DNA from 3 places in the Streptomyces sp. NPDC024698 genome. Region 1 is predicted to be linked to each of the others. Evidence: predicted binding sites of a transcription regulator. Region 1 holds the regulator's gene; each other region holds the start of a gene.
The links. Region 1 encodes HrcA, which represses chaperone genes, less so after heat shock. Its sites were predicted from a motif close to TTNGCACTCNGNNNNNCNGAGTGCNAA; they were not measured.
Positions count from the first base shown of each region.

Region 2: the regulator HrcA is predicted to act here: its motif matches at 5,571-5,597, upstream of groL (chaperonin GroEL).
Region 3: the regulator HrcA is predicted to act here: its motif matches at 4,412-4,438, upstream of groES (co-chaperone GroES).

Region 1 is NZ_JBVHLK010000001.1:512,605-520,313, forward strand. Features, by position in the region: gene ACZ4AA_RS02255 (16S rRNA (uracil(1498)-N(3))-methyltransferase) at 6-755, opposite strand; gene ACZ4AA_RS02260 (nitronate monooxygenase) at 752-1,846, opposite strand; gene dnaJ (molecular chaperone DnaJ) at 1,958-3,094, opposite strand; gene hrcA (heat-inducible transcriptional repressor HrcA) at 3,095-4,111, opposite strand; gene ACZ4AA_RS02275 (MBL fold metallo-hydrolase) at 4,288-5,013, shown strand; gene ACZ4AA_RS02280 (DUF3097 domain-containing protein) at 5,045-5,851, shown strand; gene hemW (radical SAM family heme chaperone HemW) at 5,889-7,121, opposite strand; gene ACZ4AA_RS02290 (SpoIIE family protein phosphatase) at 7,178-7,709, opposite strand, start outside.
Region 2 is NZ_JBVHLK010000004.1:173,771-181,479, forward strand. Features, by position in the region: gene otsB (trehalose-phosphatase) at 1-136, shown strand, start outside; gene ACZ4AA_RS11755 (alpha,alpha-trehalose-phosphate synthase (UDP-forming)) at 282-1,742, opposite strand; gene ACZ4AA_RS11760 (glucosyl-3-phosphoglycerate synthase) at 1,821-2,765, opposite strand; SAM riboswitch class I at 2,970-3,126, shown strand; gene thrC (threonine synthase) at 3,144-4,442, shown strand; gene ACZ4AA_RS11770 (MoaD/ThiS family protein) at 4,439-4,714, shown strand; gene ACZ4AA_RS11775 (cold-shock protein) at 5,157-5,360, shown strand; gene groL (chaperonin GroEL) at 5,723-7,345, shown strand; gene ACZ4AA_RS11785 (NADH:flavin oxidoreductase) at 7,632-7,709, shown strand, end outside.
Region 3 is NZ_JBVHLK010000002.1:597,502-605,210, forward strand. Features, by position in the region: gene ACZ4AA_RS07060 (MOSC domain-containing protein) at 1-632, shown strand, start outside; gene ACZ4AA_RS07065 (SDR family NAD(P)-dependent oxidoreductase) at 775-1,548, shown strand; partial or broken gene ACZ4AA_RS07070 (ester cyclase) at 1,663-1,956, shown strand; gene groL (chaperonin GroEL) at 2,182-3,807, opposite strand; gene groES (co-chaperone GroES) at 3,959-4,267, opposite strand; gene ACZ4AA_RS07085 (polysaccharide deacetylase family protein) at 4,741-5,493, opposite strand; gene ACZ4AA_RS07090 (polysaccharide deacetylase family protein) at 5,508-6,467, opposite strand; gene ACZ4AA_RS07095 (THUMP-like domain-containing protein) at 6,558-7,709, shown strand, end outside.

The sequences.
Region 1 (7,709 bases):
GGCGGTCAGGACCAGCGGCCGGTGCGAGCCAGCAGCAGGGCCGTGGCCACGGTCCCGGCCGTCGAGGTGCGCAGCACCGTGCGCCCCAGGTGGAAGGTCCTCGCGCCGGCCCCGGTGAAGAGGGCGACCTCGTCGGCGGAGATCCCGCCCTCGGGGCCGACCACGAGGACGATCTCTCCGGAGGCGGGCAGCGCGGCGGTCGCGAAGGGCTCGGTGCCCAGGGCGGTGTCCTCGTGGAGCACGGCGGCGAGATCGGCTTTGGCGAGAAGTGCGGCAACCTGCTTGGTCGTCATCGCGTCCGCGACCTCGGGGAAGCGCGCCCGCCGGGACTGCTTGCCGGCCTCACGGGCGGTGGCGCGCCACTTGCCGAGCGCCTTCAGGCCCCGCTCGCCCTTCCACTGCGTGATGCAGCGGGAGGCGGCCCAGGGGACGATCGCGTCGACGCCGGTCTCGGTCATGGTCTCGACGGCCAGCTCGCCCCGGTCGCCCTTGGGCAGTGCCTGGACGACCGTGATGCGCGGCTCCTCGGCCGCCTCCTCGGTGACCGCCCCCATCCGTACGATCAGCCGGTCCTTGCCCTCGGTTCCGAGGACCACGCAGTCCGCCCGGCGTCCGGCCCCGTCGGTGAGCACCACGTCCTCGCCGCTGTGCAGCCGTTTCACGGAGACGGCGTGCCGTCCCTCGGGTCCGTCGAGGACATGACGTCCCTCGCCGTCCGTGTCGAAGTGCTCGACCAGGAACACCGGTGCCGTCATCGGGGCGCACCCTCTTCCGGGATCTCGGCGGCGGCCGACAACGCTGTCTCGGCGGCCGTGATTTCTGCGTTCAGTACCTCCACCAGCTGCCCGGCGGGCAGGTCACGCGCCATGCGGTGCCCCTGCCCCGCCCACAGTGCCATGCCCTGCGCGTCGCCCGCCTTCCCGGCCGCCTTGCGCAGCGGCACGGTCAGATGGTGGATCTCGGGGTAGGCGGCGGGCGCGTACGGGCCGTGCTCGCGCATGAAGCGGTTGGCCAGCGCGCGTGCCGGGCGTCCGGTGAAGGCGCGGGTGAGCTCCGTGCGTACGTAGAGGGGGTCGGTCAGCGCCTGCTTGTGCACGGTGCTCGCCCCGGACTCGGGGGTGGCGAGGAAGGCCGTGCCGAGCTGGGCGGCGTTCGCGCCCGCGGCGAGGACGGCCGCGATCTGGCTTCCACGCATGAGACCGCCCGCAGCGACGACCGGGATGCTCACGGTCTCGCGGGCCTGCGCGACCAGGGTGAGCAGGCCGACGCCCGTGCCGTCCGTCTCCGGGTTGTCCCGGTGGGTGCCGTGGTGTCCCCCGGCCTCGATGCCCTGCACGATCACCACGTCGGCGCCGGCCCGCTGCACGGCCAGGGCCTCCTCGGTGGTGGTGGCGGTGACCAGGGTGAGGGTGCCGGCGCGGCGCAGCGACTCCAGCGTCTCCGGCTTGGGGACACCGAAGTGGAAGGAGACGGCCGCCACCGGCTTGTCGAGGAGGACGGCGAGTTTGGCGTCGTAGCCGTCGTCGCGGCCGCTGTCCGGATCACCGAGCTCGGTCTCGTACCAGGCGGCCTCGCCGGCCAGCTGGTGGGCGTACACCTCGACGGAGGCCGCGTCCGCGTGCTCGGGCTGCGGGAGGAACAGGTTGACGCCGAAGGGACGGCCGGTCAGCCCGCGCAGCTGCTTGATCTCCTGGTACATGCCGTCGGCGGTCTTGTACCCGGCGGCGAGGAAGCCGAGCCCGCCGGCCTCGGACACGGCGGCCGCGAGCTGCGGGACGGAGACGCCGCCCGCCATGGGGGCCTGCACGATCGGGTGAGGGAAGAGATCGGTCAGCGCGGTGGACATGACGGCATGTTGTCACGTCCCTCGGGCAAGTCCGAATCCGGTCGTCCGCCCGGATTCCGGTCTTCGGAGCGAAGGACACGGGGCGGTTTCCCGCCCCGTGCCGTTCGTTCGTCAGCGGCCGTTGAAGGCGTCCTTCAGACGGGAGAAGAGCCCCTGCTGACCGGGCTGGAACTGACCCGTGGGCCGCTCCTCGCCGCGCAGCTTGGCGAGCTCGCGCAGCACCCGCTCCATCTCCGGGTCGAGCTTGGTCGGCGTCATGACCTCGACGTGCACGATGAGGTCGCCGCGACCGCCGCCGCGCAGATGCGTGACACCCCGGCCGTGCAGCGGGATCGACTGACCGGACTGCGTGCCCGGACGGATGTCGACCTCCTCCATGCCGTCGAGGGTCTCCAGCGGCACCTTGGTGCCGAGGGCCGCCGCGGTCATCGGAAGGGTGACCGTGCAGTGCAGGTCGTCGCCACGCCGCTGGAACATCGAGTGCGGCAGTTCGTGGATCTCCACGTACAGGTCGCCGGCGGGGCCGCCGCCGGGGCCGACCTCGCCCTCGCCCGCGAGCTGGATGCGGGTGCCGTTGTCCACACCGGCCGGGATCTTGACCGTGAGGGTGCGGCGGGAGCGGACCCGGCCGTCGCCCGCGCACTCGTGGCACGGGGTCGGGACGACGGTGCCGAAGCCCTGGCACTGCGGACAGGGCCGCGAGGTCATGACCTGGCCGAGGAAGGACCGCGTCACCTGGGACACCTCGCCGCGGCCGCGGCACATGTCACAGGTCTGCGCGGAGGTCCCGGGCGCGGCGCCCTCGCCGTTGCAGGTGCCGCAGACGACGGCCGTGTCGACCTGGATGTCCTTCGTGGTGCCGAAGGCCGCCTCGTCGAGCTCGATCTCCAGACGGATCATGGCGTCCTGGCCGCGGCGGGTGCGCGAGCGCGGTCCGCGCTGCGACGCCGTGCCGAAGAACGCGTCCATGATGTCCGAGAAGTTCCCGAAGCCGCCCTGGCCGAAGCCACCGGCGCCACCGCCGCCCTGCTGGGACAGCGGGTCGCCGCCGAGGTCGTAGACCTGCTTCTTCTGCGGGTCCGACAACACCTCGTACGCGGCGTTGATCTCTTTGAACCGCTCCTGCGTCTTCGGATCGGGATTGACGTCCGGGTGCAGCTCGCGAGCGAGCCTCCGGAACGCCTTCTTGATCTCGTCCTGGGACGCGTCGCGGCGCACGCCGAGTACGGCGTAGTAGTCCGTGGCCACTTAAGACTCCGCCAGGATCTGTCCGACGTACCGTGCCACCGCTCGTACCGCTCCCATCGTTCCCGGGTAATCCATGCGGGTCGGGCCGACCACGCCGAGTTTGGCTACTGCCTCGCCGCCCGAACCGTAGCCGACGGAGACCACGGACGTGGAGTTGAGTCCCTCGTAAGCGTTCTCGTGCCCGATTCGCACGGTCATGCTCGAATCCCCGGCCTCTCCAAGCAACTTGAGGAGCACGACCTGCTCCTCCAGCGCTTCGAGCACCGGACGGATGGTGAGAGGGAAGTCATGTCCGAAGCGCGTGAGATTGGCGGTACCGCCGATCATCAGACGCTCCTCGGTCTCCTCGACGAGTGTCTCCAGCAGTGTGGAGAGCACCGTCGAGACCGTACCCCGGTCCTCCGCCTCGAAGGCGTCCGGGAGGTCCTGGACGAGCTGCGGGACGTCCGCGAAGGGGCGTCCCGCGACCCGGCTGTTGAGCCGGGCCCGCAGGTCCGCGAGCAACGTCTCGCCGAACGGCGCCGGGCAGTTGATCATGCGCTGTTCGACCCGGCCGGTGTCCGTGATCAGCACGAGCATCACCCGCGCGGGGGCGAGTGAGAGCAGCTCCACATGACGCACGGTCGAGCGGGTCAGCGAGGGGTACTGCACGACGGCGACCTGCCGGGTGAGCTGCGCGAGCAGCCGCACCGTCCGTCCGACGACGTCGTCCAGGTCGACCGCGCCGTCCAGGAAGTTCTGGATGGCGCGGCGCTCGGGCGCGGTCATCGGCTTGACGCCGGCGAGCTTGTCGACGAAGAGGCGGTAGCCCTTGTCCGTGGGGATGCGTCCGGCGCTGGTGTGCGGCTGGGCGATGTAGCCCTCGTCCTCCAGGACCGCCATGTCGTTGCGGACGGTCGCGGGCGAGACGCCCAGGCGGTGCCGCTCGGTGAGCGCCTTGGAGCCGACCGGCTCCTCGGTGCCCACGTAGTCCTGGACGATGGCGCGCAGTACCTCGAGCCTGCGTTCGCTGAGCATCGCGCACCTCCAGAAGTCGACTCGGTGGTCTTCGTGGCCTTCGTGGCATTCGCCTGGCACTCAGCGCACACGAGTGCCAACGTTCCCCGGCCCAGTGTACGGCGGTGAGGCACGGCCCGGGCAAGGGCGGGCCTGCGATGTCGTCCACGGCGCCCCGTCACCGTTAGCGTCGCCGCATGAGGCTGACTTGGGAAGAGCTCGGGTGGGAAAGGGTGGCGCCCGGGGTGGGGCGGCGGCGGCTTCCGGACTGGGACTGCACGGCCGGGCTCGTCGTCGGCGAGGGGGCGGCGCTGATGATCGACGCCGGGTCGAGCCTCGCGGAGGGCGCCCGGCTGCGCGTCGAGGCGCGGGCCCTCACCGGCGCGCGTGTGACGCATGTCGCGCTCACCCACCCGCATTTCGACCATGTCTTCGGCGCGGCCGCCTTCGCGGGCGTGGAGATCCTCGCCGCCTGCGGCTCGTCGGAGGTGTACGAGCACGGCCGCGAGGAGCTGTGCGCGGACGCGGTGCGCAACGGGCTGGACCCCCGGGCGGCGGAGGAGGCGGCCGACACCCTCGTACGGCCCCACCGGCTCGTCCGCGGCGCCTGGGACCTGGACCTCGAAGGCGGCGTCACGGTCCGGCTGGTGCGGACGGGTGAGGGCCACACCGCCCACGACCTCGTGGTCGTCGTGCCGGGCGACCCGGCGGTGGTGTTCTGCGGGGACCTGGTCGAGGAGTCGGGCGAGCCGCAGGCGGGCCCTGACGCCGTGCCGTCGCGCTGGCCCGCGGCTCTCGACCGGCTGCTCGCGCTCGGCGGCGAGGACGCGCTGTACGTCCCCGGGCACGGGGCGGTGGTGGACGCCGCGTTCGTACGGGCCCAGCGGGACGCCCTGGCCGCGCGTTTCGGCGTGTCGCTGTGAGCCCCGGCCGGCTTCTCCTATCGTCATCCGAATGCGCCAGTACTCTCCGGACCTGACTCCGCCGTGGAAGAAGCCCCGGTCCGTACCCGAGGTCCCGGCGGACCCGGGTCTGGTCGTCGAGGAGGCGGGCACCGGCTTCTGCGGCGCGGTGATCCGCTGCGAGGCGGGCACGGTGACCCTGGAGGACCGCTTCGGCAAGCACCGGGTCTTCCCGCTGGAGCCGAGCGGCTTCCTCCTGGAGGGCAGGCCGGTGACCCTGGTCCGCCCGGCCGCGGCGGCACCGGTCCGCCCCGGCCGTACGGCTTCCGGCTCGATGGCGGTCCCCGGCGCCCGGGCCCGGGTGGCGCGCGCCGGGCGCATCTACGTCGAGGGGCGCCACGACGCCGAGCTGGTCGAGCGGGTCTGGGGCGACGACCTGCGCGTCGAGGGGGTCGTCGTGGAGTACCTGGAGGGCGTCGACGACCTCCCCGCGGTCGTCGAGACGTTCGCCCCGGGCCCGGACGCCCGGCTCGGCGTCCTCGTGGACCACCTGGTCCCGGGTTCGAAGGAGTCCCGGATCGCGGAGGCGGTCACGAGCGAGTACGCCCTGGTCCTCGGCCACCCGTACATCGACGTCTGGGAGGCCGTGAAGCCGTCCTCCGTCGGCATTGCGTCCTGGCCCCGCGTCCCGCGCGGCCAGGACTGGAAGACGGGCGTGTGCCGGGCCCTGGGCTGGCCGGAGAACACCGGCGCGGCCTGGCAGCGCGTCCTGGCCGGGGTCCGCTCCTACAAGGACCTGGAACCGGCCCTCCTGGGCCGCGTGGAGGAACTGATCGACTTCGTCACCGCCCCGGAATGACCGGCGTCGCGGTGCCCGCGCCCGGCCCCGGCGGTGTTCAGTCCACCAGATCCCGGACGACGGCGTCCGCGAGGAGGCGGCCGCGCAGGGTGAGGACGGCGCGGCCCGCGTCGTAGGGGCCGGCTTCGAGGAGGCCCTCGGACAGCGCGCGACGGGAGGCCGCGAGGCCGTCGGGGCGGAGCAGGGAGAGCGGGCAGCCCTCGCGCAGCCTCAGTTCGAGCAGGATCCGCTCGACCCTGCGGTCCTCTTCGGACAGCAGCTCACGCCCCGCGCCCGGCGACCGGCCCGCGGCCAGCGCGGCCGCGTAGGCCCCCGGATGCTTCACGTTCCACCAGCGAACGCCGCCCACGTGGCTGTGCGCGCCGGGGCCCGCGCCCCACCAGTCGGCGCCCCGCCAGTAGAGCTCGTTGTGCAGACAGCGTCCGGCCTCGGAAGCGGCCCAGTTCGACACCTCGTACCAGTCGAGGCCCGCCGCCGACATCACCTCGTCCGCGATGAGATAGCGGTCCGCGTGCACGTCGTCGTCCGTCATCGGGACCTCGCCGCGGCGGATGCGGCGGGCGAGCTGCGTGCCCTCCTCGACGATGAGCGCGTAGGCGGAGATGTGGTCGGGGCCCGCGCCGAGGGCCGCGTCGAGCGAGGCCCGCCAGTCGTCGTCCGACTCTCCGGGCGTGCCGTAGATCAGATCAAGGTTCACATGTGCGAATCCGGCCGCGCGGGCCTCGGCGACACAGGCCTCGGGGCGGCCCGGCGTGTGCGTGCGGTCGAGCACCTTCAGGACGTGCTGCCGGGCGCTCTGCATGCCGAAGGAGATCCGGTTGAAGCCGCCGGCGCGCAGGGTCGCGAGGTACTCCGGGCCGACCGACTCGGGGTTCGCCTCGGTCGTGATCTCCGCGTCGTCCGCGAGCCCGAACTCGTCCCGGATCGCGCCCAGCATCCGTACGAGATCGTCGGCGGCCAGCAGCGTGGGCGTACCGCCGCCGACGAAGACCGTGCGGACCCGGCGGGGGTCGTCGCCGAGGACCTTGCGGGCGAGCCGGATCTCGTCCGTCAGGGTGTCCGCGTAGTTGTCGCGGGAGGCGAGCACACCTCCGCTGCCCCGCAGCTCGGTCGCCGTGTAGGTGTTGAAGTCGCAGTAGCCGCAGCGGGTCGCGCAGTACGGGACGTGGAGATAGAACCCGAGGGGCCGCTCGGCCGCCCCGGCCAGGGCGTGCGCGGGCAGCGCCCCGTCGTCGGGGACGGGCTCACCGTCGGGAAGTGCGGAAGGCATGCGTTCCATTGTCCAGCACGGACGGGGTCCGGCGGCCCCGGTCCGGGTGAGTCCCGTTACTCCGCCTGAAGCACCAGCAGGGCCATGTCGTCCTCCGGCGGGCGGGGGCCGAACGCGTGGACCAGCGCGCGGATGCGTTCCGCGATCAGCTCGGCGTTCAGGCCGGCGCAGCCCGCGAGGGCGTGCGCGAGACCGTCGTCGTCGTCGAACTGACGGGATCCGTCGCGCCGCTCCGTCACCCCGTCGGTGACGCACAGCAGGGTGTCGCCGGGGTAGAGCTCGAAGGACTCGGAGAGGTATTCGGGGTCCTCGAAGACGCCCAGCAGGGTCTGCGGCCTGGCCATCTCCCGCACCGAGCCGTCGGGCCCCAGAAGCAGCGGCAGCGGGTGTCCGGCCGAGGCGAGCGTGCAGCGCACTCCGCCGTCGAAGGGGACGAGCTCGCCGTAGAGCATGGAAAGGAAACGTGTCTGCGGGCCGAGGTCGGCGCCGAGTCCGGGTCCGCCGGCGGCCACGAGCGCGCGGGCCGCCGCGTCCGCGGCCTCCGTCGCGTCGTCCAGGAGGAGCTGGTTGAGGCGGTCGAGGACGTCC
Region 2 (7,709 bases), on a different contig from region 1:
CGACGGGGTTCCGGGGCTGCTCGTGTGCAGTGGCAGCTCGGAGGTCGCCGAACTCGCCGAACGCGCCGACCTCGTGGTCGACGGGCCCGCCGGGGTCGTCCGCCTCCTCGCCGCCATCGCGGCCCGACTCGCCTGACCCGGGCCGGTTCGTCCCCCTGCGGGTGGGGCGGGTCGGGCACCGGCTTGTTTCGCCCCCTCCGCCCCTACCCGACCCGTACCCGGGGCTCCGCCCTGGACCCCGCTCCTCAAACGCCGGAGGGGCTGGACCGATCCGGCCGGGGCTAACTCGAAGAGAGTTCGTGCAGTTGGTCCAGGAACCACTGGGCCGGGGGGAGGGCGGTGGCCGCCGCCGACAGGCGCTTGGTGCGTTCGGCGCGCTCGCCGGGCTGCATGCCGAGTGCCTCGTGCAGCGCCCGCGCCGTGCCGGTGATGTCGTACGGGTTCACGGAGATCGCGTCCTCGCCCAGTTCCTCGTACGCCCCGGCCTCCCGCGACAGGACCAGCACGCAGCCCTCGTCGGAGACGACCGGGACCTCCTTGGCGACGAGGTTCATGCCGTCCCGGATCGGGTTGACGAGGGCGACGTCGGCCAGCCGGTACGCGGCGAGCGAGCGGGCGAAGTCGTCCTTCACGTGCAGCACCACCGGAGTCCAGCCGGGCGTTCCGTACCCGGAGTTGATCTCGTCGGCGAGCCGCTGCACCTCGGCCGTGTAGTCCCGGTAGACCGCGAGGTCCTGCCGCGAGGGATAGGCGAAGGCCACGTGGACGACCCGCTCGCGCCACTCGGGGTGGTCGTCGAGCAGCTGCCGGTACGCCAGCATCCCCCGCACGATGTTCTTGGACAGCTCGGTCCGGTCGACGCGCACGATCGTCCTGCGGCCCGCGCCGATCTCCTCGCGCAGCGCGGCCATGCGTTCCCCGACGTCCGCCCGGTGCGAGCGCTCGCGCAGGAACTCGGCGTCCGCCCCGAGGCCGTGCACGCCGACCCGGGTCTCGCGCACGGGCGGCCCGGCGCCGTCCAGGTGCTCGATCGCGGGGGAGCCGCCCGAGGGCCGGGTGGCGACGTAGCGGCCGGGTTCGGTCTGCTCCGCGCAGCGCATGAACGCCGTGGCCCACCGCCAGGTCAGGAAGGCCACCCGGTCGGCGCCGAGCATGCCCGCCATCAGCTCGGCGCGGATGTCGTCGGGGAGCATCCGGAAGTAGTCCTCGGGTGCCCAGGGGGTGTGGGAGAAGTGGCCGATGCGCAGGTCGGGGCGCAGCTCGCGGAGCATCCCTGGCACCAGGCACAGGTGGTAGTCCTGGACCAGCACCGACGCGCCCTCGGCCGCCTCCTCGGCGAGCGCCTCGGCGAAGGCACGGTTGTAGGCGCGGTACGACGCCCACTGCCGCCGGAACTCCGCGTCGAAGACCGGCTCCAGCGGGGTCTGGTACAGCATGTGGTGGACGAACCACAGCACGGAGTTGGCGATGCCGTTGTACGCGTCGGCGTGCGTGGCGGCGTCGATGGCCAGCATCCGTACGCCGTCCTCGCCGACCCCGCGCCGGACGGCCTCCCGGTCGCCGTCGCCGAGGGCCGAGCACACCCAGAGCGCACCCGCGTCCGGCCCGATCGCGGAGAGACCCGAGACGAGTCCACCGCCGCCGCGCCGGGCGTGCAGCGAGTCGTCCTCCCGTACCTCGTAGGTGACCGGGCCGCGGTTGGAGGCGACCAGAATCCTGTGGGCACCATGCGTTGAAGCCATGCCTCGAAACCTAGCCCCGTCTCGAAACGCTCAAACGCGCCCTTCGGCCGTATGCGATCGGCGGCCGTGGGCGCCGGACTACGCGGCTCTGCGCGTCTGGTACTCGGACATTTCGGTCATCGGCGGCCTTTCCTCGGTGTCCACGGAGTAGGTGCGCGGCCGGAAACCGTCCCGGTCGCGTTCGAACTGGGTCAGGGAGGGGCGGATCAGATGGCCGCGGGCGAGCCGGAGCTGCGCGGTGCGGTAGATCGCGGCGGCCATGCGGCCCAGCGCCTGGCCGTCCTGGTGGCGGTGCTTGCGCACGCCGACGTCGACCTGGGCGAGGGCGTCCAGGCCCACCAGGTGCAGGGCGTCGACGAGCATGCCCAGTTCGACGCCGTAACCGACGGGGAAGGGGAGCTGTTCGAGCAGCGAGCGGCGAGCCGCGTACTCGCCGCCGAGCGGCTGGACGAAGCCCGCGAGCTGCGGCCAGTGCATGTTCAGCAGGGGGCGGGCCATCAGCTCGGTGACCCGGCCGCCCTGCCCGCCACCGCCGGCCATCGGGCGGTCGTACATGGCCTTGACGAGGTCGACGCCGGGCTCGGTGAGCAGGGGGCCCACGATCCCGGAGACGAAGTCGGACGAGAACTCCCTGAGGTCCGCGTCGACGAAGGCGACGATGTCCCCGCTCGTCACGAGGAGCGACCGCCACAGCACCTCGCCCTTGCCGGGCACGGCCGGTATCCGCGGGAGGATGTCGTCGCGGTGCACGACGCGCGCGCCCGCGGCGGCGGCGACCGCGGCGGTACGGTCGCTCGAACCGGAGTCGACGACGACGATCTCGTCGACGAGGGGCACCTGCTGCATCAGGTCGTGGCGGATGATCGCGACGATCTCGCCGACCGTCTCCTCCTCGTTGAGCGCGGGCAGCACGACACTGACCGTCGAGCCGGTGACGCGCTTGGCTGCCATGAGTTTGTGGAGCGGGCGGTCGGTCACGGACCAGGAGCGTGTGCTCAGCCAGCTCTCGACTTCTCTCAGCACCGTCTGCGGCTCCTCACTGTCTGATCACACGCCGTCGTCGGCGTGCCCGCTGCGGCCGGCGGCGGATCGATGGGCTCGTCTCGCCGTTCGGACGACTATCTCAACTGTCCTGGCCTTCGGTTACAGTCTTGAACAACGCGCATGACCATCGCATGTCCTGGATCGTCGGCGCGTATCGTGTTCAACAGTTCAACAATCAAATACCGCTCATCCAGAGGGGCAGAGGGATACGGCCCGATGAAGCCCCGGCAACCCTCCAGCCGGTCTCGTAGCGATCGATGTCGATCGCGTCGCGAGGCTCCCGGCTCGGGAAGGTGCCAAATCCGTCTCACGGCGAAGTGCGCCGTGAGGAAGATGAGGAGAAAGGGCCTCGCCTCCATGGCTGCGCAGACAGTTGCAAGCACCACGAACTCCGCCGACCCGGTGGACCTCGGCCCGGCCGCGGCGCTTTCCTGCCGCGAGTGCGGACACCGCGTGCCGCTCGGCCCGGTCTTCGCCTGCGAGGAGTGTTTCGGCCCGCTCGAGATCGCCTACGACTTCTCGGCGTACGACACCGAGGAACTCCGCAAGCGGATCGAAGCGGGACCCGCGAACATCTGGCGCTACGCGCCGCTGCTGCCCGTCCCCGCGGACGTGGCGGACAAGCCGAACATCAACCCTGGCTGGACCAAGCTCGTCCGGGCCGACAACCTGGCCCGTGAGCTCGGCGTCGACGCCGGAAAGCTCTTCGTCAAGGACGACTCGGGCAACCCGACGCACTCCTTCAAGGACCGCGTCGTCGCCCAGGCCATCGAAGCGGCCCGTGCCTTCGGGTTCACCACCCTCTCCTGCTCCTCCACCGGCAACCTCGCCGGAGCGGTGGGCGCCGCCGCGGCCCGCGCCGGCTTCCGTTCCTGCGTGTTCATCCCGCACGACCTGGAGCAGGGCAAGGTCGTCATGGCCGCGGTCTACGGCGGCGAGCTCGTCGGCATCGAGGGCAACTACGACGACGTGAACCGTTTCTGCTCCGAGCTGATCGGCGACGCGGCCGGCGAGGGCTGGGGCTTCGTCAACGTCAACCTGCGGCCTTACTACGCCGAGGGCTCCAAGACCCTGGCGTACGAGATCTGCGAGCAGCTCGGCTGGAGGCTCCCCGACCAGCTCGTCGTGCCGATCGCCTCCGGCTCCCAGCTCACGAAGATCGACAAGGGTCTCCAGGAGCTGATCAAACTCGGACTCGTCGAGGACAGGCCGTACAAGATCTTCGGCGCCCAGGCCGAGGGCTGCTCCCCGGTCTCCGTGGCCTACAAGGCCGGCCACGACGTCGTACGGCCCCAGAAGCCGGACACCATCGCCAAGTCGCTCGCCATCGGCAACCCGGCGGACGGCCCGTACGTGCTCGACATCGCCCGGCGCACCGGCGGCGCGGTGGAGGACGTGGACGACGAGCAGATCGTGGACGCGATCAAGCTGCTCGCGCGCACCGAGGGCATCTTCGCGGAGACGGCGGGCGGTGTGACCGTCGGTGTCACCCGGAAGCTGATCGAGAACGGTCTGCTCGACCCGACGCTGACCACCGTCGTGCTGAACACCGGCGACGGCCTCAAGACCCTGGACGCGGTGGCCTCCGACACCGGGCTGACCGCGACCATCCGCCCGAACCTCGACTCCTTCCGAGAGGCTGGTCTCGCATCATGAGCGTCAACGTCCGCATCCCCACCATTCTGCGCACCTACACCGGTGGGGCCGCCGAGGTGACGGCCGAGGGCGCGACCCTCGCCGAGGTCATCGGAGACCTGGAGAAGAAGCACACGGGGATCGCCGCGCGCGTCCTGGACGACCAGGGCAAGCTGCGCCGCTTCGTCAACGTGTACGTCAACGACGACGACGTTCGCTTCGAGCAGGGCCTGGAGACGGCGACCCCGGCGGGGTCCGGAGTCTCGATCATTCCGGCCGTCGCCGGAGGCTGATCGTTACCCTCGGTAATGCCGAACACATCGCGTTCACATAATTGCCCCTTCCGCGAGACAAGCGGAGGGGGCAATTCTGTAGGGTTGAACGCGCTAGAGTTGGGGAAGCCGGTTTGTTTTCGATGTTGGTTTCATGCCGGACGCATATGAGTTGCCGTTCTGGCGCCGATAAGAAGTAGCCAAAGTGGCTCACCTTTTTGGGTATTTTATGGCATTTATGGGGCCCGACTTGCCCCGGATCCTTGCGTATTCTCCGCAAATCATTGATCGGCCATGCCCAGAATTCTCGTCCGACTGACCTGTTGCAGAGGGCAGTTGGACAGATACATTCAGCCGCGGTCGACGCGTTCCGGCGCACACCCCCAACCGTTTGGGGGGTGAGGTCTGACCCGGATCCGCGAAGTGCGGATCTGTGCAAGGGCCAGTAATAGGGGAGTTAGGCATGGCTCAGGGCACCGTCAAGTGGTTCAACGCGGAGAAGGGGTACGGCTTCATCGCGGTCGACGGTGGTGCGGACGTCTTCGTGCACTACAGCGCGATTCAGATGGACGGCTACCGCACCCTTGAAGAGGGTCAGCGAGTGGAGTTCGAGATCTCGCAGGGCCAGAAGGGTCCGCAGGCGGACATGGTCAAACTCGCCGTCTGATCCGGGCGCGAACGACCACCGACTCAACTCACGCACGAGGGGCCCGCATCCCACCAGGGGTGCGGGCCCCTCGTGCGTTTCCCGGTCGCCCCCCGCCTCGCGCATGCCCGCGTGCGCGTGCTGGACGGAACCCCGGGCGGGGGCTGGGCCAGGGGGCTGTTTTCATGAGAGGCGCTTGCACTCGCAGGGGTCGAGTGCTAATCATTGGCGTTAGCACTCTCCCAGTGAGAGTGACAGAACTTGGATCGGGCCGGCGAGGCTCACGGGCCTGTGGGGCAAGGAACCACAGGGTTCGAGGGCCGTCCGTCGCGGGCGCGGGCACGATCCGGAGAAATCCACCCCGTCCGGGAGGACCACTTCACATGGCCAAGATCATCGCGTTCGACGAGGAGGCACGGCGCGGTCTCGAGCGCGGGATGAACCAGCTCGCCGACGCCGTCAAGGTCACCCTCGGCCCCAAGGGCCGTAACGTCGTCCTCGAGAAGAAGTGGGGCGCGCCCACGATCACCAACGATGGTGTTTCCATCGCCAAGGAGATCGAGCTCGAGGACCCGTACGAGAAGATCGGCGCCGAGCTGGTCAAGGAAGTCGCCAAGAAGACGGACGACGTCGCCGGTGACGGTACGACCACCGCGACCGTCCTCGCCCAGGCTCTCGTCCGCGAGGGCCTGCGCAACGTCGCCGCCGGCGCCAACCCGATGGCCCTCAAGCGCGGTATCGAGAAGGCCGTCGAGGCCGTCTCCGGTGCCCTCCTTGAGCAGGCGAAGGATGTCGAGACCAAGGAGCAGATCGCTTCGACGGCCTCCATCTCCGCCGCCGACACCCAGATCGGCGAGCTCATCGCCGAGGCGATGGACAAGGTCGGCAAGGAAGGCGTCATCACCGTCGAGGAGTCCCAGACCTTCGGTCTGGAGCTGGAGCTCACCGAGGGTATGCGCTTCGACAAGGGCTACATCTCGGCGTACTTCGCCACCGACATGGAGCGTATGGAGGCGTCGCTCGACGACCCGTACATCCTGATCGCCAACTCCAAGATCGGTTCCGTCAAGGACCTGCTCCCGCTCCTGGAGAAGGTCATGCAGTCGGGCAAGCCGCTGCTGATCATCGCCGAGGACGTCGAGGGCGAGGCCCTGTCGACCCTGGTCGTCAACAAGATCCGTGGCACCTTCAAGTCCGTCGCCGTCAAGGCTCCGGGCTTCGGTGACCGCCGCAAGGCCATGCTCGGCGACATCGCCATCCTCACGGGCGGCGAGGTCATCTCCGAGGAGGTCGGCCTCAAGCTGGAGAACGCGGGTATCGACCTGCTGGGCCGCGCCCGCAAGGTCGTCATCACCAAGGACGAGACCACGATCGTCGACGGCTCCGGCTCCGCCGACCAGGTCGCCGGCCGCGTGAACCAGATCCGTGCCGAGATCGAGAACTCGGACTCGGACTACGACCGCGAGAAGCTCCAGGAGCGTCTGGCGAAGCTGGCCGGCGGCGTGGCCGTCATCAAGGCCGGTGCCGCCACCGAGGTCGAGCTCAAGGAGCGCAAGCACCGCATCGAGGACGCCGTTCGCAACGCGAAGGCTGCCGTCGAGGAGGGCATCGTCGCCGGTGGTGGCGTGGCCCTGCTCCAGGCTTCCTCGGTCTTCGAGAAGCTCGAGCTCACGGGTGACGAGGCGACCGGCGCCAACGCCGTGCGTCTGGCCCTGGAGGCCCCGCTCAAGCAGATCGCCGTCAACGGTGGTCTCGAGGGTGGCGTCATCGTCGAGAAGGTCCGCAACCTGCCCGTCGGCCACGGCCTGAACGCCGCGACCGGTGAGTACGTCGACATGATCGCCGAAGGCATCATCGACCCGGCGAAGGTGACCCGTTCCGCTCTTCAGAACGCCGCCTCCATCGCCGCGCTGTTCCTGACCACCGAGGCCGTCATCGCCGACAAGCCGGAGAAGGCCTCCGCGGCCGCTCCGGGCGGCATGCCGGGCGGTGACATGGACTTCTGATCGACCCCGGTCGATCATCGTCCTGACGTTCCGAGGGCGGCACCCTCCCCCAGGGGAGGGTGCCGCCCTCGGGCGTTCCCCGGCCCGGCTCCGGCGGCGGAGGCGCGTACGGCGGGCCCGGAGGGTGGCCCGGATCACAGCGGCCCGGGCGGGCGCGGCGGAATGCCGTGGCCGGTACGGCGGTTGACGCTGACGAGCAGTCGATGCACGTGCACATACCGTACGGAATCTCCTGCCTCGCAGACCGTTCGACGTCATACCGACCACCTCTCCGAGGAGCCCCCACGTGACCGCTGACGCCGCGTCCCGCGCCGCCGAGATCCTGTCCCGTCCCGTCTCCATCAACGGCCTGACCGTCCCGAAC
Region 3 (7,709 bases), on a different contig from region 1:
CCGTCGCCTACACGGACCAGTCCGAGGGCGTGACCGGTATCGACAAGCGTCCGGTCGACGGGCCGGTCCGTGTGACGGCGCCGGGGCCCAAGGGGACCGGAGGGAGCGGGCTCGCCGGGGACGCGGTCTGCCATCTGCGGCATCACGGCGGTGACGACCAGGCGGTGTACGCGGTCGCGCGCGAGGACCTGGACGACTGGGAGCGCGAGCTCGGCCGGGCCCTGCCGAACGGCGTGTTCGGCGAGAACCTCACGACGCTGGGGCTCGACGTGTCCGGTGCGCTGATCGGCGAACGCTGGCGGATAGGTTCCGGCGTCGTCCTGGAGGTCACGAGCGGGCGGATCCCCTGCCGCACCTTCCAGGAGCACCTCGGTGAGAAGGGCTGGGTCAGACGGTTCACGGGCCGGGGTGCGCCGGGCGCGTACCTACGGGTGATCGAGTCCGGCGACATCCGCTCCGGGGACCCCGTCGAGATCGTGCACCGGCCGGACCACGACGTCACCGTGGCGCTCCAGTTCCGCGCCGCGACGACCGAACGGAAGCTGCTGCCGCGGCTGTTGGCCGCGGGCGAGGCGCTGCACCCGGAATCGCGGGCGGCGGCTCGGGAATACGTGGCGAAGTACGGCGGGTGACGGCGTCCCGAGCCGCGCCCCCGGGCGAGGTCGCCGGCGCGTCCGGGCTCGTGGAGGCCGGGCGCGAGGGACGCGGGGAACGGGGCCGGGCAGTCGACGGCACGCGGCGGCGCGGGCCCCGGCCGGTCACTACCCTGACGCCATGACAACGGCTCTGATTACGGGATCGACCGCGGGGATCGGTGCCGCGTTCGCGCGGCGGCTGGCGGCGGACGGGCACGACCTCGTGCTGGTGGCGCGGGACACGAAGCGGCTGCGGGAACAGGCGACCGAGCTGCACGACCGGCACGGCGTCGAGGCCGAGGTGCTCACCGCGGACCTGGCGACGGACGAGGGCATCGAGGAGGTCGCCGCCCGTCTTTCCGACCGCAGGAACCCGGTCGACCTGCTGGTCAACAACGCCGGCTTCGGCAACAAGGGCCGCTATCTGGACGTGTCGATGGCGGACGAGCTGAAGATGCTCAAGGTGCACTGCGAGGCGGTGCTCCGGCTGACGTCGGCGGCGGCCGAGGCGATGCGGGAGCGCGGCCGGGGCGGTGTCGTCAACGTGGCGTCGGTGGCCGCGTTCGTGCCGCGCGGCACCTACGGGGCGTCGAAGGCGTGGGTCGTGCAGTTCACGCAGGGCGCGGCGAAGGATCTCGCGGGCAGCGGGGTGCGGCTGATGGCGCTGGCCCCGGGCTTCGTGCGCACCGAGTTCCACGAACGGGCGGGCATGGGCACGGACAACATCCCGAACTGGATGTGGCTCGACGCCGACAAGCTGGTCGCGGCGGCGCTGGCCGATCTGGCGCGCGGAAGAACCCTGTCCGTCCCGGATCCGCGCTACAAGGTGCTGATGGGCGTGGTGAAGGTGACCCCGCGTGCGCTGCTGGGCGGGATCTCCTCGAAGACCGGGCGCAAGTACGGGCCGCAGTGAAGCGGGGCCGCGGGGGCGGCGGGCGGTTCGCGATGATCGCGCGGTGGGTGGTGTCGCCCCTCCGGTGGGAGGATTGGGGGTGATGCGACCGGACCGAGAGCCGGAGGCGGCGCCATGACTTTCGTACAGCTGATCGACTGCAAGACCAGTCGGTTCGACGAGATGAACCAGCTGATGGACACCTGGGTCGAGAAGACTCAGGGGAAACGGACGGCGACGCACAGCGTCATCGGCAAGGACCGCTCAGACACGAACCACTTCGTGGAGATCGTGGAGTTCCCCTCGTACGAAGAGGCCATGCGGAACTCGAAGATGCCGGAGACCGAGCGGATCTTCCAGGAGATGGTGGCGCTCTGCGACGAGATGCCGACCTTCACGGACCTGGACGTGGTCCGCGACGACCGGCTCTGAAAAGACGACCGGCACCGCGAAGCCGCACCGCGAAGGCGACCGGCGCCGCGAAGGCGACCACGTCCGTGAGAGGACGGCCGGCTCCGGGAAGCGGAAGCCGGCCGGCCCCGAAGTGCGCGGGTGAGCCGGGCAGAACGTACGAGGTCCCCGCTCCTGTCGGAACGGGGACCTCGTCACGCCGTCACACCCGGCCGGGCGCGGCGGCGCTCATGACGTCGGGCGTCAGTGGGAGTGCCCGTGGCCGCCGTGACCGGCGTCGCCCTCGTCCTCGGCCGGCTTCTCGACGACCAGGGTCTCGGTCGTCAGGAGCAGCGAGGCGATGGAGGCGGCGTTCTCCAGGGCGGAACGGGTGACCTTGACCGGGTCGATGACGCCGGCCTTGACCAGGTCGCCGTACTCGCCGGTGGCGGCGTTGAAGCCCTGGCCCTTGTCGAGCTCGGCGACCTTCGAGGTGATGACGTAGCCCTCGAGGCCCGAGTTCTCGGCGATCCAGCGCAGCGGCTCGACGGCGGCGCGGCGCACGACCGCGACACCCGTGGCCTCGTCGCCGGTCTTGCCGAGGTTGCCCTCCAGGACCTTGACGGCGTGGACGAGCGCGGAGCCACCACCGGAGACGATGCCCTCCTCGACCGCGGCGCGGGTCGCGGAGATGGCGTCCTCCAGACGGTGCTTCTTCTCCTTGAGCTCCACCTCGGTGGCGGCGCCGACCTTGATCACGCACACGCCGCCGGCCAGCTTCGCGAGGCGCTCCTGGAGCTTCTCGCGGTCCCAGTCGGAGTCGGTGTTCTCGATCTCGGCCTTGATCTGGTTGACGCGGCCGACGACCTCGTCGCTGCTGCCGGCACCGTCGACGATGGTGGTGTCGTCCTTGGTGACGGTCACGCGGCGGGCGCTGCCGAGCACGTCCAGGCCGATCTGGTCGAGCTTGAGGCCGACCTCCTCGGCGATGACCTGACCACCGGTGAGGGTGGCGATGTCACCGAGCATGGCCTTGCGGCGGTCACCGAAGCCGGGGGCCTTCACGGCGACCGCGTTGAACGTGCCGCGGATCTTGTTCACGACCAGGGTCGACAGGGCCTCGCCCTCGACGTCCTCGGCGATGATCAGCAGCGGCTTGGAGGCGTTCGCCTGGATGACCTTCTCCAGCAGCGGCAGCAGGTCCTGGATGGAGCTGATCTTGCCCTGGTGGATGAGGATGTACGGGTCGTCGAGGACGGCCTCCATACGCTCCTGGTCGGACACCATGTACGGGGAGAGGTAGCCCTTGTCGAAGGCCATGCCCTCGGTGAAGTCGAGCTCCAGGCCGAAGGTGTTGGACTCCTCGACGGTGATGACACCGTCCTTGCCGACCTTGTCCATCGCCTCGGCGATGAGCTCGCCGACCTGGCTGTCCTGGGCGGAGAGCCCGGCCACGGCGGCGATGTCGGACTTGTCCTCGATCGGGCGGGCCGTCGCGAGGAGCTCCTCGGAGACAGCCTTGACCGCGGCGTCGATGCCCTTCTTCAGGAGGGCGGGCGACGCGCCGGCGGCGACGTTGCGCAGGCCCTCGCGCACGAGCGCCTGGGCGAGCACGGTGGCGGTGGTCGTACCGTCACCCGCGATGTCGTTGGTCTTGGTCGCCACCTCCTTCACGAGCTGCGCGCCGAGGTTCTCGAACGGGTCCTCGACCTCGACCTCACGGGCGATGGTCACACCGTCGTTGGTGATGGTGGGAGCGCCGAACTTCTTGTCGATGACGACGTTGCGGCCCTTGGGGCCGATCGTCACCTTCACCGTGTCGGCAAGCTTGTTGACGCCGCGCTCAAGGGCGCGACGGGCGTCTTCGTCGAACTTCAGGATCTTCGCCATGGAAGCGGTTCAGCCCTCTCGGAAAATGTGGAGAACGAACCGCGCCCCCGGCGCCCGGCTGGAATGATCGCGGGTGCCAGGGGCGCAGTTCACTGCAATGCTTGGTGCGGGGTTGTCCGGGGACGAACCCCGCACTCCCTTACCAGGTGAATTACTTCTCGATGATCGCGAGCACGTCGCGAGCCGAGAGGACGAGGTACTCCTCGCCGTTGTACTTCACCTCGGTGCCGCCGTACTTGCTGTAGAGGACGATGTCGCCGACGGCGACGTCGAGCTCGACACGCTTGCCGTCCTCGATGCGGCCCGGGCCCACGGCCAGGACGACGCCCTCCTGGGGCTTCTCCTTGGCGGTGTCCGGGATGACCAGGCCGGAAGCCGTGGTCTGCTCGGCGTCGAGCGGCTGGACCACAATGCGGTCCTCGAGCGGCTTGATGGCAACCTTGGAGCTGGTGGTCGTCACGATCCGACCTCCCCCTTCGGAGATCTCACGGGGTTAACTGTCTGAGGTGGCGACCAGGTCGATCCGTCGTCGCGGGTGCCGGACCTGCCCGTCGCTGTTGGCACTCTCCAGGGGGGAGTGCCAGGCCTGACACTATGACTGTGATTAGCACTCGGTCAAGCGGAGTGCCAAAGACGTCGGCGTGGCGTGGGCGGGAAGGTGCCGGATCACGCCGAATGGGCGTCTCCGGGCAGGCCCTTCACCGGCTCCCGAACAAGACCCTTCCCCCTCTCGCCGACAGGCCGCCGCACCGCTCCTCCGGTGGGCCCCCTAAGGGCTGTCCCGTAATGCCCGGTGGATCAGCGCGCGGCGTCAGATGCGGTGCATCGCAAGGCGGAGGGTCGTCCTCATACTGGGCGTATTCGGGCGATCCGACAACGCAGCGAGGTGCCGTAGCTGTCGTCGTGCGCCCGCCGGGGATTACGGGACAGCCCTTAGAGGTAGTTCTCCAGCCGCGCCAAGGTGAAGCCCTCGCGCTGGATCCGCCGGATCAGCCGGAGGGTGGCGTCCGTGAGCCCGGGTTCGCCGGGGCCGGAGAGGATGTCGCCGGGCCTGAGCCGGTGCGCGTCGGCCGTTCTGCCGAGGACGATCGCGGCGACCCCACAGTCGGCGGCGGCGCGCAGGGTGGTGTCGTCGTATCTGCCGTACGGGGGCCGCAGCAGCCGGGGCCGTACACCGAAACGCCGCGTGAGCTTGTCCTGCTGTCCGCAGATCTCGGCGCGCTGGCCGGCGTAGGGCAGACCGGCCAGGACGGCGTGGTCGAGGGTGTGGTTCTGGACGCTCGCGCCGACCGCGCGCAGCCGCGCGAAGTGCCCGTACCCGGGCCCGGCGACCCGGTCCGTGAGGAACATGCTGACCGGCAGGCGCAGTTCGCGGACCATGTCGGCGAACCGCGGATCGCGTTCGGCCCCGTCGTCGTACGTCAGGAAGACCACCTTGTCGCGGGTGCGGACCTGGTTCACGACGGGGGGCAGTCCGGTGTCCGCGGTGCGCGCGGTGGTCCGGACGGACACCTCGGGCGCCGGGGCGAGCGGAGTGGCCAGCCCCCAGCGGCGGTACGCCGACTGCGTCGGGTGCACCCGCTGGGCGGCCTTCTTCCCCAGCCGTTCGATGGGGTCGACGGACTGCGCGCAGCCGCCGAGCAGCGCCGCCACGAGCAGCCCGGCGACCGGGACCCGCACCCTCACCGGCACCCGCACCTTCACAGGTAGTCCTCCAGGCGCGCGACCGCGTAGCCCTTGGCCGTGACGGTCTTCAGGAAGCGGCGGACCATGTCGGGCATGGTGCCGTTCCACTCCCCGCGGCCCTGGAAGTGGGTGAGGACGATGTCGCCGGGGTGCAGGTCCTGGTCCTCCTCGCGGTACTCCCAGTGGTCGACGAAGACCTCCTCGTTCCAGATGGGCGCGTACCTGATCCCGCAGGACTTCGCGGCGCGCAGGGTGTCCTGGTCGTAGTTGCCGTACGGCGGGCGGAAGACGGTCGGGCGCCTGCCGAACTCCTTCTCCATCACGTCCTGCATGCCGCAGATCTCGTGCTTCTGCCGCTCGTAGGAGAGTCCGGGCAGATAGGGGTGGTGCAGGGTGTGGTTGTTGAGGGTGATGCCGCGGTCGCGCATCTCGCGGAAGTACCCGTATTCGTCCTTGACGAGGAAGTCGCTGAGGAACGCGGTGTACGGGATCTTCAGATCGCTCATCATCCGCAGGAACGCGGGGTCCTTCTCGGAGCCGTCGTCGACGGTGAGGAAGACGACCTTGTCCTTGGTGGGGACGGTCGTGAAGACCGGCGGCAGCCCCAGTTCCTTCTGGTCGTCGACCTCGAAGCCCTTGCGTGCCCCGATGCGCGGCTTCCTGGCGGGCGACGCGGGGGGTGTCAGCGGCACCCGGGCCAGTCCCCAGCGTCTCGCGACCGCGGCGCGCCGCGCCTGGGCCTGGCGCAGGCGGGCGGCGTACGCGGCGAGGGCGCCGGCGGGGCCCGCGGGAAGTCCGGCCCGCGGGGCGTGGGCACGGGCGCGGACCGCTTGGGCGCCACCGGCCGCGGGGACGGAGGCCGAGCCGGCCCCGGCGCAGCCGGAGGCGAGCAGGACGAGGGCGAGCACGCCGACTCCCCAGCGCGCACCAGCCCCGTTTGCGCCGGTTTTATCATTTTGTCGTACGGGTCGCATGGAGCCGGATCCTCCCAGCTCAGCGCCCCGCGAGGGCCCCGACACCGCCACCGCGGGCACACCGTCCACCGACTGGCCCACAATGGCCGGGTGAACGACGTCTCCTTCGCCCCCCTCCTCACCGCCGAGGGCCGCGCCCTGCTCGACGAGGTCCGCGCCACCGAACCGGCACAGGAACTGGCCGTCGCCACCCGGCTGCGCCGCGAGCACCCCGCCGAACTGGTCTCGGCGGCCCTCGGACAGGCCCGGCTGCGGCAGCGGGCGGTGGCGAAGTTCGGCGCCGAGGACGCCGCGCGGATGTTCTTCACCCCGAACGGGGTCGAGCAGTCGACCCGCACGAGCGTGGCCGCGTACCGCGCCGAGCGGCTGCGCGCGCTGGGGGTCCGCTCCGTGGCCGACCTGTGCTGCGGCATCGGGGGCGACGCGATCGCGCTGGCCCGCGCCGGAATCCGCGTCCTGGCCGTCGACCGCGACCCGCTGACGGCCGCCGCCGCCCGCGCCAACGCCGACGCGCTGGGGCTCACGGATCTGATCGAGGTGCGCGAGACGGATGTGACGCAGGTGGACACCGCGTCGTACGACGCGGTCTTCGTGGACCCCGCGCGCCGGGGCGGCCGGGGCCGGATCTTCGACCCGGAGGCGTACTCGCCGCCGCTGTCCTGGGCGGTCGGGGCCGCCCTCAAGGTTCCGCTCGCCGCGCTGAAGGTCGCCCCCGGCATCCCGCACGAGGCGGTCCCCGCCGCGGCGGAGGCCGAGTGGATCTCGGACGGCGGGGACGTGAAGGAGGCGGTGCTCTGGTTCGGCACGGAACCGGGCCTGGTGCGCGCCACCCTGCTGCCGGGCCCGCGCGAACTGCGCGGCCGCGGCCTGCCGGATCCGGCGGTCAGGCCGGTCGGACGCTATCTGTACGAGCCGGACGGCGCCGTCATCCGCGCGCACCTGGTCGCCGAGGTGGCCGAGGACCTGGACGGCGGACTCGTCGACGAGACGATCGCCTACGTCACCGCGGACGAGCTGCGCCCGACGACGTACGCCACCGCGTACGAGATCACCGATCGACTCCCCTTCAACCTGAAGAGGCTGAAGGCGCTGCTGCGGGAGCGGGAGGTCGGCGTCCTGACCGTGAAGAAGCGCGGGTCGGCCGTCGAGCCGGAGGAACTGCGACGCAAGGTGAAGCCGCGGGGACCGCACTCCGCGACGGTGTTCCTGACCCGGGTGGCGGGCGCCCCGACCATGCTGGTG